Regions from separate parts of the Clostridium perfringens genome, predicted to be linked through region 1. Evidence: a T-box and tRNA genes for the amino acid it is inferred to sense, from the RefSeq annotation. Region 1 holds a T-box; the other regions hold tRNA genes.

Region 1 (2,284 bases):
ACTACTGGATCAACAACGTTACCTTTTGATTTTGACATTTTTCCTCCATCAACAAGTAACCATCCATGACCAAATACTTGCTTAGGTAATTCTAATCCTAAAGCCATTAACATTATTGGCCAGTAAATTGTGTGGAATCTTAAAATATCTTTTCCTATTAAGTGAACATCAGCAGGCCAGAACTTTTTGTATAACTCTTGGTCTTCTTGACCATATCCTAAAGCAGTTATGTAGTTTGATAATGCATCTATCCAAACATAGATAACATGCTTTTCATCAAAGCTTACAGGTATTCCCCAAGTAAAGCTTGTTCTTGAAACACAAAGATCTTGTAATCCTGGTCTTAAGAAGTTATTTAACATTTCATTCTTTCTTGATTCTGGTTGAATGAAATCTGGATGTTCTTCTATATACTGAATTAATCTATCAGCATATTTGCTCATTTTAAAGAAGTAAGCTTCTTCCTTAGCTTTTTCAACTGGTCTTCCACAATCAGGGCAGTTTCCATTTACTAATTGAGTTTCTGTCCAGAATGATTCACATGGAGTACAGTAAAGCCCTTCATAAGAATCTTTATATATATCTCCTTGATCATATAACTTTTTGAAAATCTCTTGAACAGCTTTCACATGATAATCATCAGTTGTTCTTATAAATTTGTCATAGCTTATATTCATCATTTTCCAAAGATCTTTAATTCCTGCAACTATTTCGTCAACATGCTCCTTTGGAGTAATTCCCTTTTCATTAGCTATTCTTTCTATTTTTTGACCATGCTCATCTGTTCCTGTTAAGAACATTACTTCGTGACCTGTAAGTCTTTTGAATCTTGCTATAGCATCAGCAGCCACAGTTGTATAAGTATTACCTATGTGTAGATTTGTTGATGGGTAATAAATAGGCGTTGTAATATAATATGGTTTTTTACACATTATTTTTTCCTCCTTTATTCTTACTTATTATTGTTTCCAATATTTCAAAAATATAAAAAACCCCTATGGGAAATCCCATAGAGGCGTTAATTACGCGATACCACTCTATTTCATATTTATGTCACCATAAATATCTCACTAAGTAACTCCTAAGTTTAACTTATTTTATTACTCTGCAATATAACGGTTGCCACCGTACTTTTCTAAAATTAAAATTCTCAAAAAGTCTGCTCCAAGTCCATCTTCATAAAGTCTCATGCATCTGGCTCTCACCTACCCCAGCTCTCTTTTATACAATCTTCTTTATTACTCTTCTCTTCATTGCATTTTCTCACTTAATTTTAATTATATGATTAGTTTTATATTAATGTCAATCGTTTTTATTTTTGAATTCTTTAAAATTCTTGTTAAGTCATAATTTGTATTAATATAAAAATGTTATATACTATCTATAATAATATATAAATTGTTTGGGAGGTATTATTTAAATGAAAGGTTTAGCCCTACCTAAAATAGGTGCAAGAAACTTAAAGACAGCTTTGGCTGTAACTTTATGCATAGGATTTTTTGAGCTAATACACAGACAATATCCTTTTTATGCTTGTATAGCCGCTGTAATCTGTATGAAAGATACTGTTGAAAACTCATATAAAATGGGAAAAAGCAGAATGATTGGTACAATAACTGGTGGACTTGTTGGCTTAGCTTTAACTTTTATAGCTTTAAACTTTAACCTTACAAGATTCTCAGGAATAATAACAGGGATTGGAATAGTTATAACCATTTATCTACTTAATGTTTTTAACAGAAAAGGGTCTGTTTCTATAGCATGTATAGTATTAATAGCAATTATGACAAACTTACATGGTAAAGCTCCATATGCCTATGCAATTGATAGAATTATAGATACTTTTATAGGTATAATAATTGCTCTATTAATAAATAACTACATATATAAATATGAAAATAAGGTAAAAAAAGATTTAGAAAATATAGAAGAAAAAATCTCTAGACTTGAAAAAGAAGTTAAAGATGATATAAAAAATCTAGAAGAAAATAAAAAGAACTAATGTAAAAAACTAATATGATTTAGGAGGGAAATATTTGTTTAAATTTAACCTGCAAACTATAGGTGCTAGAAACCTTAAAACTTCTCTTTCAGTATTTATATGCATTATAGTATTTGAACTATTAGGCCGTTCTAGTGCCTTTTTTGCTTGTATTGCAGCAATGATGTGCATGCAAGATACAGTTGAAAATTCATATAAAATGGGAAAAAACAGAATGCTTGGTACCTTTTTAGGTGCTATTGTTGGTTTATTATTAACAGCCATATTTAATGTATTAAGTAT
Region 2 (2,284 bases), 450 kb from region 1:
AAATAGAGAGATTAATAACTAGTGATTATAATCCTTTAAAAGAAACAGTCTTAGTATTATTATAATTAATAAATAATTATATAAATACTAAGGCTTGAGTGTAGAGAAAGTCTACATTGAAACTATAGTATTTGTATTTATCTTAGGAGGTAATACAAATGAGTAAAGAAATAATAGATATTGAAGTAGAAGAATTTATACCATTTAATGATGCAGCAGATATGAAAGAATTTAGAAAATTTCTTAAACAATATGGAATAGAAGATGCCTTAGAGGATACTACATTAGATTATACTAAAAAGAAATTAGAGATGTTACTTGCTTTAGCTGAAGATGGTGAGGATGAAGAGTTAGCAGAACATAAAAATATATTAAAAAAATTATTAAATAATTTAAAAGGTGAAAAAGTTAAAAGAGAAGCTATGAAAGCTTTATATGAAGTTTATAGAGAGTATGAGGATCTAACTGGTAAGGAATGCGAAGATTTAATTGATTCTAAAGAATTAGATAAAAAAATAAAAGAGGCTTTAAAAGAATACAAGAAATATGAGCATTTTAAAACTCATGAAGAACAAATAGCTGAAAAATGGATAAGAGAGTTAAAGAAAGAGGCTATAGAGTACAAAAAACAATACAAGGAATTAAAAAAAGATATTAGAAGAGATTTAAAAAGATTAGAAAAATAAAATATAGTTAGATTTAAAAAATAAGCTATATCAAAACTTTATTTTAATAATTTGTTTTGATATAGCTTTTTTAAACATATATTATAATAAAAATAAAAAAAGGTTCTGTTTTACAGAACCTTTTATGGTTGCGGGAGCAGGACTTGAACCTACGACCTTCGGGTTATGAGCCCGACGAGCTACCAGCTGCTCCATCCCGCGTCATTAAATTGTATCTACTACTCTTTAACTATACGTTAATATATAATTAAAGTCAAGAAAATTAAATATTTATTATATTTAAATTGTTATAAGTACTTAGAACTTTCTCTTTTGTGATATATAATAAATATAGGGACGTATATTAGTTTTAATTTTTTATTCAGGAGGAGAAATGTTTACCAAAGGTTTTGACGAGGCATATAATAGGGCTTTAGAACTTCAGAAATTATTTTATGGTGAAAAAGAAAAATATAATGAAGAGTTAAAGAATGAAAATAGGGACATAAAGCATTTAGTTAACAAAATAAACGAAGAAAAAATATATATATTAGAAACACTAGTACCTAAATATGCTAAGAATATGAGTATTTTAGAAAGACAAAGTATAAAAGCTACTTTAGGAGAAGAAGTCAGTAGTGAATATATAATAAATGATTATAATATACGACCTATTAAAGAACTGCTACTGATAGATTATGATGAAAAGTCTATTATAAAAAATATAAAGAATCCTTTTATTAAGGTCTTTAAGATAAACAAAATAAATAAAAATTTAGATGAAGAAACTATGGAAATACAATCTGCAAGAGATGAAATGAAAAAGATATCACAATGTGCACAGGATGATAAACTTAAATTAATAAGAATTTATAAATTAATATGTTCTGCAACTAATTTAGGGGAAGCAATAGAGGAACGGTTTAGAGATTTCATACCTATGATACAAAGCAGCAGGCTAATATATGGGGATTGCAATATAGAGAAGCGTAGCTATAGAATAGGAAACGTTATGAAATGTTATGATGGAATAATGCAGTTTTTAGTAAAGATATGTGAAACTAAATATAGAAGTGCAGAGGGAAAGCGAGTTAAGTACATAAAAGATTCTTTAATTGATGAGCATTTAGAAGAATTAGATTTATGGAAACAGAGCTTTAATGAAATATAAATTTATTTAATTTCTAAAGTTAAGACAAGAGAAATAGGCAGATTTTTATGATTTTTTATGGTGTTACAGCCAGTTTATTCAATAAAATGATAAAAATTTTTAAAGAATAGAGAAAAATATGTAGATTTTATTGAATTTTTAACCAGAATATGATACTGTCTACATATAGTAAATACTTATAGCGTGTTAGTATTTATTTTGGATTTGGTTGGAGAATAATTTCTTCAGCCTTTATTCTTTATATAGATAGTTTATAGTTTAAGAAATATTTAAAATTAAGTCTTATGAAATCAAGGGTAACTTGAGTATTCATAAGGCTTTTTTATTTTATTTATTATGGAAATTCATTATAAAAACCTATTTGTAATCATATATTTCATATAAAGATTAATTAATAGGGGAGGAGAATTTTTTATAATGAGTACAATAAGTAACATATTAAAATCTT
Region 3 (2,284 bases), 760 kb from region 1:
CATCTCTTTTAGAAGTTTCATTATCTTTACTTTTTATTTCTTCACTTTTTACTTCTACTTTCTTATCTCTATTTATTTTATCTTCATTATTTTGATCAGATTTATTTTCTACTTCTTCTAAAGTATCCTTTTTATTATTATGAACTTTTTCTACATTTTCATCTTTAACTTCTTTAGAATCTTTGTCTTTACTATCTTTATCATTTTTAATTTCTTTTACACATTTATCACTAGACTCTAATTTAGTAGACACCTTGTTATTATTATTCTCTAAACTTTTATCTTCATTGATTTTTTCTGTTTTATTTTCAGCATTCTTTACAAAATTACTTTCAACTTCTTTTATATCTTTTTTTTCATCAGTTTTTAAATCTTCATTATTAACATTTGTATCTTCTTGCGTATTTGCCTTAGGGCTTTCATTTTTTAATTGTTTTCCATTATCCTTAATATTATCTAAATTAGCAGTAGCTGTAACCCTTACTTCTTCAGCATAAACTTTCTTTCCATTGCTTATTACAAAGCTAGATATAGTAGTTATACTTGCTATAGCTACGGCAATAGCTACTTTCTCTCTTACTTTTTTCATAAAACACCTCTATTAATCCACTCAATTTAACTAATATATTAAAAATTTCCAAATATTATTTTAACATTTTATTTAAATATTGTAAATAAAGTTAATTATATAGATATTTTCCGTTAATATTATTATAAGTAATATTATTACATATAAATTCAATAAGAAATATATTATGATATTCATTTAAAGTAGATATATAAAAAATTCTCTCTAAAAAATCTTCTAATTTATAATCAAACAAAGTCATAAATACCTGTAAAACTGGTGGCTTGCAATAATTTTATAAGAACTTATTGGCCCCTAATAACAGACAGTTTTATTTATTCTAAATAAAAAAAGTTCTACTTAAAAAAGTAGAACTTTCTGTGGTTGCGGGAGCAGGACTTGAACCTACGACCTTCGGGTTATGAGCCCGACGAGCTACCAGCTGCTCCATCCCGCGTCATTAAATTGTCTCTCTGACTTGTATTAAGTATATTCCTAATTCTCTAATAAGTCAAATGTTATTTTAAGAAAATATTTTTTATTTCTATATTAAATACTCTTAGCCTACTTATAGCCTCAATAAGAAATTTACTTTTTATTTTATAACTTAAATATCTTTCTTGGTATTATATCTAATTTAATAATTTTAATATAAATATAATATCCCCAAACTCCACTTAAAGTATTACACATAAGATCATTTACTTCAAAAAATCTTTTTGTATTAGGAAAAACTAAGGATAATATAACCTGGGAACTCTCTATGAATAAAGACATAAAAAAGCAGAATTTCAACACTGTATTTAATGAAGGTATATATGAATCTTCTTTAAGCTTCTTTTTATTATGCAACTCAAAGCCTTCTAAAATTTTATTGATTTTATCTATAATCCCTTTTCCTAAAGTTAATTTTTCTTCATCTATACTATAAAAATAGCAAAGAAAAAATGCCATTGGACTTAACATAATTGAGTTTCCTATTAGCTGATAAATAACATCTCCCACTCCCCCTTGATGGTATATTTGCTTTATACTCCACAAAGGACTAAGCCAAACTTCTGGTGGATTATAAACAAGCTTATTTCCCCAAGCTATGGTAAGTGGAAAGTAAACTTTAGAGGCAACTCCAATTAAGTAAATACAAAATAAATCAAAGATAAATTCTTCATTAGAATATATTTGCTTATATGTGTATTCTTCCTTAATTATTCCTTTAATTTTAATTGCTCCTCTAAATAAACAAAAGAGTATAATTCCTACTACTAAAAATGTGTTTTGGGAAATAATAATCATAAATTCTCCTTTTAATTCTAGTTTTAATTAATATATTATATAAGTTAATGTTGACTTCTAAATACAGTATTAATACTAAAAAAACTTCTATTATTCATTAATATAATCTTATAAATATTCTTTAGAAATCAAAACCTCATAAAATAAATAGCTTTATATTACTTTATTAAGTATAGCCTATTTATTTTTATTTTAATCAAATTAATTACAAAAATAAGCTGTATCAAAACTCCTTAAACCTCTTACAAAACCTAACTAAAAAACAAATGAAATTAATTAGGGTTTTTAAGTTTATTTATGAGTTATTTTGATACAGCTTTCTAAAATTAAGCTTCTGTTACAAGCTCTTCTTCTTTATCCTTTTTTTCTTTACCATTTGCTTCAGTAAAGATATTTTCTGTAGCAGATAATTCTCTTAAGTAA

Evidence for each region. The T-box of region 1 lies ahead of metG (methionine--tRNA ligase). A T-box ahead of a tRNA ligase gene usually reads a tRNA of that ligase, here a tRNA-Met.
Region 2: it has a tRNA-Met gene. The T-box ahead of metG (methionine--tRNA ligase) is inferred to sense a tRNA for this amino acid. The anticodon was not compared.
Region 3: it has a tRNA-Met gene. The T-box ahead of metG (methionine--tRNA ligase) is inferred to sense a tRNA for this amino acid. The anticodon was not compared.

The regions. Positions count from the first base shown of each region.
Region 1 is NZ_CP065681.1:462,912-465,195, reverse strand. Features, by position in the region: gene metG (methionine--tRNA ligase) at 1-932, opposite strand, end outside; T-box leader at 1,009-1,263, opposite strand; gene I6G60_RS02370 (FUSC family protein) at 1,421-2,002, shown strand; gene I6G60_RS02365 (FUSC family protein) at 2,037-2,284, shown strand, end outside.
Region 2 is NZ_CP065681.1:13,903-16,186, reverse strand. Features, by position in the region: gene I6G60_RS00365 (hypothetical protein) at 159-686, shown strand; tRNA gene I6G60_RS00360 (tRNA-Met) at 812-887, opposite strand; gene I6G60_RS00355 (hypothetical protein) at 1,060-1,836, shown strand; gene I6G60_RS00350 (synaptonemal complex protein 1) at 2,254-2,284, shown strand, end outside.
Region 3 is NZ_CP065681.1:3,003,297-3,005,580, forward strand. Features, by position in the region: gene I6G60_RS13935 (cell wall-binding protein) at 1-589, opposite strand, end outside; tRNA gene I6G60_RS13940 (tRNA-Met) at 950-1,025, opposite strand; gene I6G60_RS13945 (VanZ family protein) at 1,169-1,861, opposite strand; gene galU (UTP--glucose-1-phosphate uridylyltransferase GalU) at 2,188-2,284, opposite strand, start outside.